DNA from 3 places in the Kluyvera sp. STS39-E genome. Region 2 is predicted to be linked to each of the others. Evidence: predicted binding sites of a transcription regulator. Region 2 holds the regulator's gene; each other region holds the start of a gene.
What was found. The regulator CRP, encoded in region 2, controls carbon source genes, mostly activating them, when cyclic AMP is high. The targets are predictions, from matches to a motif close to ATGTGANNNNNNTCACAT.

Region 1 (4,486 bases), on a different contig from region 2:
CAGCGTGGCCCAATGGAAGGCACTTCGACACGCGCACAAATCGCCGCTTTCCTCGCACACCACCAAGCCGCTTAAAGTGGACATTGCCCGGTGGCGCAGGTTTACCGGGCCTACAACGTCATCGTTACTTTCTGATTTGTAGGCCCGATAAATAGGTAGAGAGCAATCTGTGGCTATCAGGTCACCGGAGCCGGGTTAAAGACGGCCAGCTGGTTATGCAGCCCCCACTGATCCGAGAATGTTTTCTTACGTCCGCTCGCCACGTCGAGAATAAAGAGGAACAGTTTCAGTCCTACGTCTTCAATCGTCTCTTCGCCGGTGGCGATGGTTCCGGCGTTGATATCCATTAAGTCAAACCAGCGGTTGGCAAGCTCGGTGCGGGTGGCCATCTTGATAACGGGCACCGCCATCAGGCCGTAAGGCGTACCGCGACCAGTGGTGAAAACCTGCACGGTGATCCCCGATGCCACCTGCTGGGTGCCGCAAACAAAGTCGCTGGCAGGCGTGGCGGCGTAAATCAAACCGCGTTTGGTGGGGCGTTGACCGGGTGACAGCACCTCGACAATCGCGCTCTTACCTGATTTTGCAATTGAGCCGAGCGCTTTTTCGACGACATTAGCCAGCCCGCCTTTTTTGTTACCTGGAGAGGGGTTAGCGCTGCGGTCGGTTTGTCCCATCTCGAGATAGTTATCGTACCAAGCCATCTCTTCAAGCAGCCGTTTACCCACTTCCTCATTGATGGCACGCGGCGTTAGCAGGTGGATGGCGTCACGGACCTCGGTGACTTCTGAGAACATCACGGTGGCACCGCAACGTACCAGCAGGTCTGAGGCATATCCCACCGCAGGGTTGGCGGTCACGCCGGAGAAGGCATCGCTGCCGCCACACTGCATTCCTACGACCAGTTCGGAAGCCGGGCAGGTTTCGCGCTGACGCTGGTTGAGCTTTGCCAAGTGGCGTTCAGCGACGAGAAGAATGTCCTCGACCATCGATTTAAATCCGACGTGCTGCTCATCTTGCAGACGCACGATGCTGGCGCTGTCGACCGGGATGCTCTGCACATCCTCGGTGCCTGCTAGCAGGCGTTCCGGCTGCAGCTTCTCACAGCCAAGACCCACCACCATCACCTCGCCGCCGAAGTTTGGGTTCAGCGCGATATTGTGGATGGTACGGATGGGCACAATGGCTGCCGGGGCGTTGATCGCCACACCGCAGCCGTACAAGTGGTTTAGACCAACCACGCCGTCGACGTTCGGGTATTTTGGCAGCAGGTCGCGCTCAATGATTTTAACTACATAATCGACCACCCCCGCGACGCAGTGCACGCTGGTGGAAATGCCCAGCAGGTTTTTCGTTCCCACGCTTCCGTCCGCATTGCGGTAGCCTTCAAAGGTATAGCCCTCAAGCGCTGGCAGCGACTCAGGGACTTTGGTCGCCAACGGCAGCGTATTGAGTGGTGGTGCTTTTGGCAGGGAGACGGTGGATTCGTCGATCCAACTGCCTTTGGCGATGTCGCGAACCGCGTAGCCAATGATTTCGCCGTAGCGAATAATTTCGCCATTATGGGGAATATCCACCAATGCGACTTTATGGCCCTGGGGAATATGTTCGATTAATTCCAGACCATCAGGAAAAAGCGTGCCCGCTTTTAATCCGTTATCGTTGACAATAATTGCAACATTATCGGTTGCATGCACTTTTATATAAAAGGCAGTCGGCGACTCTTGTCTGATTTCAATGTTAGCCATTGTCCAGCATTCTCCAGCAAAAGAATAAGGTATATAAGTACTTCGCTTCTGGTTATAGGAAATAAAAGTACTGTGAAGATGAAATAAAGAATGTCAGGAGTTTAGCTTTAAAAATGTGACGTAGATCACCCATCATCGCGATGCTAGGCGGGGCAAGGGCATCAATCGTTGAATTTGTGCATTAGCGCCCAGTGTTATGTGCATATGATCAATTTAATGAATTTTATAAGCATGTAAATTGGATGTCTGCACAATGTGCCTAGGGGGCATCCTGATTATACTGAATCTCGATTTCATGGTATCTGATTTTTTTCTGAGATTATTGTTGTTAATAAATAGTCAGCGAAATACACCTTAATAAAAAATAATAAAATTAAGGTGTCCTGTACCCGAGGATAATAAAATGATACACGATACTGCTGATGTGGCTGAGTCAAAAAAGGGTATGCCTACCCGATATTTAATTTTATTCATTATTTTTATGGTGACAGCGGTTAACTATGCAGACCGTGCAACGCTGTCTATTGCCGGGACATCCGTCGCGAAGGAGCTGGATCTTAGCGCGATTTCAATGGGGTATATCTTCTCTGCATTTGGTTGGGCTTACTTGCTCATGCAGATCCCCGGTGGCTGGCTGCTGGATAAATTTGGCTCGAAGAAAGTTTATACCTACAGCCTGTTCTTCTGGTCGCTGTTTACTTTCCTGCAGGGCTTTATTGGCTTTTTCCCGCTGGCGTGGGCCGGCGTCTCAATGTTCTTCATGCGCTTTATGCTGGGCTTTTCAGAAGCACCGTCCTTCCCGGCTAACGCCCGCATCGTGGCGGCCTGGTTCCCAACCAAAGAGCGCGGCACGGCATCGGCCATCTTTAACTCTGCACAGTATTTCTCGCTCGCGTTGTTCTCGCCGCTGCTGGGCTGGTTAACCTTTGCGTGGGGCTGGGAGCATGTCTTTACGGTCATGGGTGCGATTGGCTTCGTGCTGACCGGCTTATGGGTGAAGTTCGTGCACAACCCAACCGACCATCCGCGGATGAGCAAAGAAGAGCTGAAATTCATTGCGGATAATGGCGCAGTGGTTGATATGGACCATAAAAAGCCGGGCAGCGATGCGGCGAAGGGTCCGAAGCTCGATTACATCAAGCAGCTGCTCAGTAGCCGTATGATGTTAGGTATCTTCTTCGGCCAGTACTTCTTAAATACCATCACCTGGTTCTTCCTCACCTGGTTCCCCATTTACTTGGTGCAGGATAAAGGCATGTCGATTCTGAAAGTCGGGATGGTGGCGTCGATTCCTGCACTGTGCGGTTTTGCCGGCGGCGTGCTGGGCGGGCTGTTCTCTGACTACCTGATCCGCCGCGGCTGTACGCTGACCTTTGCCCGTAAACTGCCAATCGTGCTGGGCATGCTGTTGGCCTCAACGATTATTCTGTGTAATTACACCGATAACACGGCGCTGGTGGTGGCATTAATGGCACTGGCGTTCTTTGGTAAAGGTTTTGGTGCTCTGGGCTGGCCAGTTATCTCTGATGTGGCGCCCAAAGAGATTGTAGGCCTGTGCGGCGGGGTGTTTAACGTGTTCGGCAACGTTGCTTCAATCGTTACGCCGCTGGTGATTGGCTATATCGTCAGCGAGCTGCACTCCTTTAATGGCGCACTGATTTTTGTAGGCTGCTCTGCGCTGATGATGATGGTTTGCTACCTGTTTGTAGTGGGCGACATTAAGCGTCTGGAACTGCGTAAGTAAGTCACGACTAACTTAAGGTAATGAAAATGGATAACGCGATTTTCCCTAACAAATTCAAAGCAGCCCTGGCTGCGCATCAGGTTCAAATTGGTTGCTGGTCAGCGTTATCCAGCCCAATCAGTACCGAAGTGTTAGGCCTGGCCGGATTCGACTGGCTGGTGCTGGACGGCGAACATGCGCCGAACGATATCACCACGTTAATTCCGCAGCTGATGGCGTTAAAAGGCAGCGCCAGCGCACCGGTGGTCCGTATCCCGACCAACGAACCGGTGATTATCAAACGCATGCTGGATATCGGTTTTTATAACTTCCTGATCCCGTTTGTTGAAACCCAGGAGCAGGCAGAGCAGGCGGTCGCCTCTACCCGTTATCCGCCTGAAGGCATTCGCGGTGTTTCTGTCTCCCACCGCGGCAACATGTTTGGCACCGTGGCGGATTATTTCGCGCAGTCCAACCAGAACATCACCATCCTTGTGCAGATTGAAAGCCAGCTGGGTGTTGATAGCGTGGATGCTATCGCGGCAACTGACGGCGTTGATGGCATTTTTGTCGGCCCAAGCGACCTGGCTGCGGCCCTAGGCCATCTCGGCAATGCTTCGCACCCGGAAGTCCAGCAGGCGATTAAACATATCTTTGCTCGTGCGAAAGCGCACGGTAAACCAAGCGGTATTTTGGCACCGGTCGAAGCCGATGCGCGCCGCTATCTGGAGTGGGGCGCCACCTTTGTGGCCGTCGGCAGCGATTTGGGCGTGTTCCGTTCCGGGACGCAAAAACTCGCCGATGCCTTTAAAAAGTAACCACCGCGAATACACGCAAACTTGAGGAAATGACGATGAAAGTTGGTTTTATTGGCCTAGGTATCATGGGTAAACCGATGAGTAAAAACCTGCTTAAAGCGGGTTACTCGCTGGTGGTTTCTGACCGCAATCCTGAAACGGTTGCTGAAGTGATGGCGGCGGGTGCGGAGGCGGCGAGCACGCCAAAAGCGATTGCC
Region 2 (4,486 bases):
CGGTTCAACAGCGGGGGCAGGGCGGTATTCGGATCGGTATGCTGGGTCAGCAGGCTATATTTGGCTTCACAGTAGTCGGCAAGCTGGCGATAAAGCAGGCTTAACGATTCGCGCAGCGGCTGTTCCCGCCACATCCAAAACCACCACCAGTTGAATAAGCCATACCATAGCGTGCCCAGCGCGTAGAGCAGCAGCGGTTGCCAGATTGGCATATTGCCCGCGAGGCTTAGGGTAAAGATTGAGGCAATGAGCGATGCCGGCAATAGTCGCCCGTGCAGTGCGCTAATCTCCGCCGTGACGCCGAGGAGCAGTGCAAGACAGGTCAGTATTAAAGGCAGCGGGATGTCACGTGCCAACAGCAACTGTACGGCAAGGCTACATCCAGCAAACAGGCAACCGCCGATGGTCAGACGCTTAAAAAAGCGTTTATGCGGCGTGTCGAGACCGGCGATATTGCAGCAGGCTGGAACCAGAGAGAACAAGAGACCTTGCTGAAGATGCCCGAAGAGAAGGCCAATGGCGACCGGCAAACATAACACCAGCGTTTGCCGCAGTGCATAGTTGACTTCCGGATGGTAAATCAGCCTGCGCCACATAAGGGATAGATAAAAACGGCATACTGTTCAGACAATATGCCGTTTATGCGGGATCAGCGGGTACCGTAAACGACAATGGTTTTGCCGTGTGCGGAGATCAGGTTTTGATCTTCCAGCATTTTCAGGATGCGGCCCACGGTTTCGCGGGAACAACCTACAATCTGACCGATTTCCTGACGGGTGATTTTAATCTGCATACCGTCTGGGTGGGTCATTGCGTCCGGCTGTTTAGCCAGATTCAGCAGGGTCTGGGCGATACGTCCGGTCACGTCCAGGAAGGCCAAGTTGCCAACTTTTTCAGAGGTGATCTGCAGACGACGAGCCATTTGCGAAGAAAGGCGCATCAGGATGTCTGGGTTAACCTGAATCAGCTGACGGAATTTTTTATAAGAGATTTCAGCAACTTCACAAGCGGTTTTTGCACGTACCCATGCGCTGCGTTCTTGGCCTTCTTCAAACAGGCCTAACTCGCCGATAAAATCGCCCTGGTTGAGGTAAGAGAGGATCATCTCTTTGCCTTCTTCGTCCTTGATGAGTACTGCCACTGAGCCTTTTACGATGTAATACAGCGTCTCTGCCTTTTCACCTTGGTGAATCAGCGTGCTCTTCGATGGGTACTTATGAATATGGCAATGAGACAAGAACCATTCGAGAGTCGGGTCTGTTTGCGGTTTGCCAAGCACCATGCGCGGTTATCCTCTGTTATAAGCTCTTCCCAGCGGCAAAAACATTGCAGCCACTGGTTGCAATAGTATCCTTCCCGTTACCTGGGAAGTCGGCTGTCGAGTCGTGCCGCAGCCTGTAATGTGATGTCCTCTGCATACTTGCAGTACGTTTATGTATTACCGTAGCATCCTGACTGTTTTAGCATAGCTTTAGCCGCGTGTCTCCTGGTGTCTCGCTTCAGCATGACGACGATCGCCTTCCATTGCGAGAATTGTTATGTACGCGTAATCTGAGAAGAAATTTGCAACCTTGGAGTTAAAAAATATGCAAGCACGTGTGAAATGGGTTGAAGGGTTAACCTTCCTCGGTGAGTCCGCTTCAGGCCACCAGATTTTGATGGATGGCAACTCCGGTGATAAAGCGCCAAGCCCAATGGAAGTCGTGCTGATGGCCGCGGGTGGCTGTAGCGCAATTGATGTCGTGTCGATTTTGCAAAAGGGTCGCTATAACGTGACCGACTGTGAAGTGAAGCTGACCTCCGAACGCCGTGAAGAAGCACCGCGCCTGTTTACTCATATCAACCTGCACTTCATTGTGACCGGCAAAGAGCTCAAAGACGCCGCGGTATCCCGCGCGGTCGATCTCTCTGCTGAAAAATACTGCTCCGTGGCGCTGATGCTGGAAAAAGCGGTGAACATTACCCACTCTTACGAAGTGATTGAAGGGTAAAGCCTTAACAAGGGCGTACGCCGCGCTACTGTTGGGTGGCGGCTGCGCCTTACCCGACCTACACGTTCCGCAATATCCTGTAGGCCTGATAAGCGAAGCGTTATCAGGCTTAAGGTTTAGTTGCGACCTTCCATCAGACGCTGCACCAGCGGCGTCATAATGAGCTCCATCGCCAGCCCCATCTTCCCGCCAGGAACCACCAGCGTGTTCATATGTGAAATGAACGAGCCCTGCAGCATAGCCAGCAGCCAGGGGTAATCGATCCCTTCTAGATTCCGGAAATGAATCACCACGAAACTTTCATCAAGGGATGGAATGCTTTTCGCGGCGAACGGGTTTGAGGTGTCGACCGTAGGAACGCGCTGGAAGTTGATATGGGTGCGGGAGAACTGCGGCGTAATGAAGTTGATGTAGTCTTCCATTGAGCGCACAACAGAATCCATTACCGCTTCGCGTGAGTGTCCACGCTCGCCGGTATCGCGGATCATCTTCTGGATCCACTCGAGGTTAACGATAGGGACCACGCCAACCAGCAGATCGACATGACGCGCGACATCATGCTGCGGTGTGACCACGCCGCCGTGCAGCCCTTCATAAAACAGCACATCGGTAGGTTCCGGCAGCGGTTGCCAGGGCGTAAAGGTTCCCGGCACCTGATTCCACGGCACCGCTTCATCGTAAGTGTGAAGATATTTACGCGATTGTCCTTTACCGTTTACGCCGTAGTCGCGAAAGGTCTGTTCTAGCAGGCCGAAGTCATTAGCATCCGGGCCGAAATAGCTGATATGGCGACCGAGGTCGCGAGCTTTACGAATCGCCATATCCATTTCCGGACGGGTATAACGGTGAAAGCTATCCCCTTCAACTTCCGCAGCCCGTAGATTGAGCTGGCCGAATATTTTACGAAACGCGAGGCTGGTGGTGGTGGTGCCCGCTCCGCTGGAGCCGGTGACGGCAATAACTGGATGTTTGGCAGACATGCGAATAACTCCCTGAACGGACTATCAGGAAGCGAGCGCCTCCTGATAACAAGTATAGTTAACCGCGAAATTGGTTACGGGGCATGATGTTGACGGTCTCGTGGAGTTCAGACCAGACCAGCACCGCTTCGCCTGTTTGTAGCTGGTGTTTTACGTCGGCGACCTTTTGCGCAAGTGAGCGTTCATATTCACCATAATCAGTGCCTTCGCGCAAGACAAAGCTTTCAATCAATCTGTCGAGCGTCTCTGGGGCGAGGTCCTGCCAGGGGATCATCATGCCTTCGCCCCAAGCCAGGTCATCAGCCATGCGGGAATGCGTTTTTCCAACCACATTTCCGGGTGACGCAGGGTGCCGCCGATAAATCCAACGTGACCGCCGTGCTCGGTTAGCTGATACACCACGTTTTCCGGCAGCTCTTCCTGCGCAGGAATCGAGTGGTGATCCATGAACGGGTCGTCCTTCGAGTGGATGATGAGCGTCGGCTTGGTAATTTTGCTCAACGTCGGCATCGCGCTGCACTGGCGATAGTAGTCGATGGCGTCAGCGAAACCGTGGATCTTCGAGGTTATCGAGTCATCAAATTCGCGAATACGTCGCATGCTCTTCAGTTGGCGTAAATCCACCGGCAGCGAGCCGGGATAGGCTTTGAGCTTACGCGCGGCGTTGCCTTTGAGTAGGTTCAGCAGATAGCGTTGGTAAACCCGTGAGAAGCCTTTATCCATATGATAACTGCAGGCTTCGAGCATAAACGGTGCTGAGACAATCACCGCCGCATCCACCGGAACGTCATCACCCTCTTTGGCCAGTAGGCAGGCCAGCATATTGCCGCCGAGCGAATAGCCCACCGCCGCCGTTGGCACTTCACCAAATTCGCGTCGCAGCCAATGTAAGAACCAGGTGCCGTCCTCCGTTTCACCGGAGTGATAAATACGGTTCAGACGGTTCGGTTCGCCGCTGCAGCCACGAAAATGCATCACCACGCCGAGCCAGCCCTGCTGTTTCGCGGCGTTAATCAGACCGTGAGCATAAGGGCTGTGCAAACTGCCTTCCAAGCCATGAAAGACCACCAGACGCGGCTTATGACGCGCGGCTTCGGGATCTTCGCTCCAGGCCAGATCGACAAAGTCACCGTCCGGCAGCTCAAGACGCTGCCAGCAGGGCGTGAACTGCAGCTTGCGGCGGATAAGACGCGGCAGCATCGTCTGAAGATGACGATTGCTGATGCCGCGCATCGGCACGAAGTCCGCGCTGCTAGAAGTGTCGATGTTGAGGTCGTGGTGGGTAGTTTCAGTCATAACTCGGCGATGTTTACTTAAAATCTGGCGCCTACTATACCGCCACTTTGCCATCGTGTTTATGAAAATGAGGCATCGGTAGCCCTTTTTGTCCCCGCTGAATCTGATCCTAATCACAAATTGTTACTTCAATTATTACTCTTAAGCTAATGATTTGTGCCTACGCTTAATTGATGACTTTCTCACCAGGGTGCACACTCTTTCCCGTGTTAAGCAATC
Region 3 (4,486 bases), on a different contig from region 2:
GCCACCTCAGATCCCAACTCACGGTTGGCTAAACCGGCAATCGCCGCCACATCGGTAATGTAGCCCTTCATGCCAAAGCCCTGGGTGAAGATGTCATTCAGGAACGTTAGCGTCGCCACAATGATGTTGATGCCGGCCATCATGATTAAAAAACCGAGCAGGGTTTTAAATGTGCCCTCGGCCGTTTTACCCAGCGACTTTTTCTGTAAGATAAGCCCCAACATCGCAATAAAGGCGATGAGTATTGAAGCTTGGCCGAGCAAATCTTTGACGATAAACTCAACGAAACTATTCATAGTCGGCTACCTGTAAATTACGTTCATTTAAGAATGCGACAATTTTTTGTTCTATCTCATCTTTGTCCGTCAGCTTATTTAATATCACCACACGTTTTATTTCTTCTTCGCTGGCATCGGCTGTCAGAATATCGGCAAAAGTTTTTTGCGTCAGAATCATGTCAGATTTAAATGCCCCAGCCTCAGACACTGTGGTGTGTTCAATATGCGCAGGAATTTCCAGTTTTTTTAAAACGGCCTTCGCGGTCATTTCAATCGCAAAGCTTGAGCCGAGGCCGCAGCCACATACGCAGAGAATTTTCAGCATGTAGGGTCTCCTCAAATAATATTGAGTTGTTTGGCAAGTTTATAATAATGTCCGTCGGTATCAACCAGACGTTTTTTCATACTGACTAAATCAATCGGAATAGGTTTATTGCTTGAATTAATAATAACAGCTTTATTTTTCATACCAGACTGAATACAGCGGACCACTTCATTCGCCATAATCGTGCCTTGGTAAATTTCCTCGCAGGTCGGGTCGCCATTACGTAAGCCATAACCAATAATAGTTTTGCGAATACGTACACCAATACGCGGTTCGAGTTGCTTTATCATCGTATCAATAGCGCCCTGGAAGCCCGGTGAATACTCGCGGGTGTAGCCTTCTGAGCACAGAATAACGACGCTGTTCTGGCTGGCTAGTTTTTGCTTCACGCGTTCTGCCAAATTCTCCAGAGGGATCTGCGCTTCTGGAATCAGTGCGATATCAGCATTTGATTTTATCGCTGATTGCAACGTTAGCTCGCCGCAATACCCGCCCAAGATTTCCGCCATAAACACACGTCCGGGAAGCGCTCTGCCGGTATTTCTTAAGCGCGAAACCTCTTTGATAATTTGCTCACAGGCGGTTGAAAAACCAATTGTATAGTCACTGCCATAAACATCATTGTCGATCGTCATACCGACGCCAAAGCAGTTAATATCAAACTCGCTGAGTGTATTCAAAAATTGCAGACTGCCATCACCCCCAGCCATAATGAGTACGTCAATGCGTAACGATTTTATTTTTCGCGCAATGGTTTCATATTCACTTCGCTGTAAATTTCGCGCCGTGCGCCCGGAAGTAATAATTGGAATCGAAGAAATTGAAAAATCGACTAAGTCTGACCAAGAAACCTCTCGGTGATTTTTCTCTAATAAACCGGGTATGCCACCGTTAAATAGCGTGATCTGTGCGCCGGCGAGTCTTGCGACCTGAAATATAAAATTATTTATTCCGGAGACATCTCCGCCGCTAATGACAATACCGATTTTCATCTTCTGCCCTCACCTGTTTCCGTGAAAGCATTTTTCCCTGACTTCAAGGTCTCTATTTGCAACGAAGATCACATAATGGCGATAATTTAAGCCAGACCTAATATTGACAGGCATTAATAAGCAGTCATTTTTGTGATTTAAATCTCATTTATAAAATGAGATTTAAACGACATTTCTTAATTAAATACTTTAATTATCAGGAAGTTATTTTATGGATAAATATCCGCAAATAAACAAATGGTATTTAGGATTTATCGCTGTTTAGTGGAAATGCAAAAACGTGAGCATTAACACATATTTTTAGCTTAAGAAGGGAGAGATGCTTAGGGGAGGTTTGGGCAGAAACGAAAAAAGCGCCCCGAGGGCGCTCTTTCAACAGTTGCTTACCGCTTATTTGCTCAGTTCAGCGGTCATGTGCACGCGGTTACCGGCATAAGCCTGGGTTATTTTATAAGAGCTTGCACCAGCCTGTTCAGCTTGAGCGGCAATTTTCGCTTCTGCACCGTCGATGGTCGAAGCCGTTGCGGTCACGGTTTGTGCTGCGAAAGAACCGAAAGAAGTAGCCAGAGCGATAACTGCGACAAAAGTTTTGATGCTTTTCATGATATAAACCCTTTCACTTAGTTGTTTAGATAAGGCATGTCGCCTTGATGTGATAAATAATAGGTCACATCTTCATCAACTAAAAGCGGAAGGATTTGCTTAAATCGGTTAAAATAATTGAACAACAATCAACCACCAATTAAACGCTGCGGATGTGTATAAATCGTTGCCCGCCCCGGCTTGCAAAAGCCTACCAGCGTCAGGTTGCAGCGTTCAGCAACTTCGACTGCCAACGTCGTGGCGGCAGAGACAGCAAACAGAATTTCGACGCCGCACATGGCGGATTTCTGCACCATTTCATAGCTGGCACGACTGGAAACTAATGCCGCCCCCTCTTGCCACAGCGCCCCTTCTTTTGCCCGGTGCCCCAACAGTTTATCGAGCGCGACATGGCGACCGACATCTTCATGGCCACCCACCAGCTCGCCCGTTGGCATAATCCAGGCCGCCGCATGGGTACAGCCGGTTTCACGGCCAACCGGCTGGACATCGTCTAAGTGTCTTAGCGCACGATCGAGATAGGCCAGATCGAAGGTCTGGCTAAATGGAAGCGGTTTGATGGGTTTACCAATATCGTTAAGCTGTTCAACGCCACAAACGCCACAGCCCGTACGTCCGGCCAGCGCGCGACGGCGCTCTTTAAGCCCCATAAAGCGGCGGCTGGACAGCTCAATACGCACCTCCATCCCATTACAAGCAGGAACGACTTCCATCCCGAAAATTTCCCGGGGATGTTCAATAATTCCTTCCGATAATGAGAACCCGATGGCGAAGGCTTCCAGATCTTTCGGCGTCGCCATCATCACGACGTGGGAAATGCCGTTGTAGACCAAGGCAACGGGAACTTCTTCAGCAAGAATGTCCTGGGTAGGTTGCATAATCTGTGGCCTTCTGAAGACAGAACGCTCGGCCGCGCCAATCAGCTGCAACGAGGGTTTGACTTCATCTTTAAAATTAAACACGGCAAATACTCTGAACAACGTCGAAAAAGTGGGGTAGCTATTCCATCACAACATGAGGGAATTGAGGCTTATTATGGATCAAGTTTGTGGTGCAATAACGCTCAATTATGATTTTTTACTGTTATGTGGGAGAAAACACCTAGCAACCCAAAGTAACCCGTTATGGTTAAAGCCCTTAACAACGTCGTCAAAACCGACAAAAATCAGACTAAATTGCGATCAACATCGCAGTTCAATGTTAATGCGCGCAAATTCTATTCACCTGCCATTAACCGCATTGGAACAAGCCTACCGATAATGTGGTATTCTGAATCAAAGCCCTTTTGGAATTGAGGGCATAGCATGATTCAGTGCCTTTGCCACACCCCGGCGAAGAAAAACTACAAGCAATGACAATGTCGAAACAAGGAGCGATCCATGCAGGTCAGCAGAAGACAGTTCTTTAAGATCTGCGCTGGCGGTATGGCAGGAACCACGGCAGCAGCACTGGGCTTTGCCCCAGGCATCGCGCTCGCGGAAACACGGCAGTATAAATTGCTGCGTACTCGCGAAACCCGTAACACCTGCACTTACTGCTCTGTCGGTTGTGGGCTTTTAATGTATAGCCTCGGCGACGGCGCAAAAAACGCGAAAGCCTCGATTTTCCATATCGAAGGGGACCCGGATCACCCGGTCAACCGTGGCGCACTGTGTCCGAAAGGTGCAGGTCTGGTGGACTTTATCCACTCAGAAAGCCGTCTGAAATATCCAGAATACCGCGCACCAGGCTCCGATAAATGGCAGCAAATCAGTTGGGAAGAGGCGTTTGATCGCATCTCTAAACTGATGAAAGCCGACCGTGACGCCAACTTCATTGAAAAGAACGATGCTGGCACCACAGTCAACCGTTGGCTCTCCACCGGTATGCTGTGCGCCTCTGCATCCAGTAATGAAACCGGTTATTTAACCCAAAAATTCACTCGCGCGCTGGGTATGCTCGCGGTCGACAACCAGGCGCGTGTCTGACACGGACCAACGGTAGCAAGTCTTGCTCCAACATTTGGTCGCGGTGCGATGACCAACCACTGGGTCGACATGAAGAACGCCAACCTCATCGTAGTGATGGGGGGGAACGCGGCAGAAGCGCATCCGGTGGGATTCCGCTGGGCGATGGAAGCCAAAATCCACAATGGCGCGAAGCTGATTGTTATCGATCCCCGCTTTACGCGTACTGCGTCGGTGGCGGATTTCTACGCCCCTATTCGCTCAGGCACTGACATTACCTTCCTGTCAGGCGTCATGCTGTACCTGTTGAATAACGAAAAATTCAACCGCGAGTACACCGAG

Region 1: a site for CRP is predicted at 1,862-1,879, ahead of garD (galactarate dehydratase). Genes of this name have one in related genera too.
Region 3: a site for CRP is predicted at 1,726-1,743, ahead of AB4K05_RS21195 (6-phosphofructokinase). Genes of this name have one in related genera too.

What each region holds. Positions count from the first base shown of each region.
Region 1 covers NZ_JBFQGA010000001.1:136,433-140,918, forward strand. The annotation lists gene AB4K05_RS00660 (sugar kinase) at 1-75, shown strand, start outside; gene garD (galactarate dehydratase) at 177-1,748, opposite strand; gene AB4K05_RS00670 (MFS transporter) at 2,152-3,492, shown strand; gene garL (2-dehydro-3-deoxyglucarate aldolase) at 3,519-4,289, shown strand; gene garR (2-hydroxy-3-oxopropionate reductase) at 4,319-4,486, shown strand, end outside.
Region 2 covers NZ_JBFQGA010000005.1:20,302-24,787, reverse strand. The annotation lists gene AB4K05_RS11900 (YccS/YhfK family putative transporter) at 1-596, opposite strand, end outside; gene crp (cAMP-activated global transcriptional regulator CRP) at 650-1,282, opposite strand; gene AB4K05_RS11890 (OsmC family protein) at 1,587-1,991, shown strand; gene AB4K05_RS11885 (phosphoribulokinase) at 2,108-2,971, opposite strand; gene AB4K05_RS11880 (YheU family protein) at 3,030-3,248, opposite strand; gene AB4K05_RS11875 (hydrolase) at 3,245-4,267, opposite strand.
Region 3 covers NZ_JBFQGA010000011.1:35,655-40,140, reverse strand. The annotation lists gene AB4K05_RS21205 (PTS sugar transporter subunit IIC) at 1-296, opposite strand, end outside; gene AB4K05_RS21200 (PTS sugar transporter subunit IIB) at 289-603, opposite strand; gene AB4K05_RS21195 (6-phosphofructokinase) at 615-1,595, opposite strand; gene AB4K05_RS21190 (DUF1471 domain-containing protein) at 1,986-2,198, opposite strand; gene fdhD (formate dehydrogenase accessory sulfurtransferase FdhD) at 2,327-3,076, opposite strand; gene fdnG (formate dehydrogenase-N subunit alpha) at 3,578-4,486, shown strand, end outside.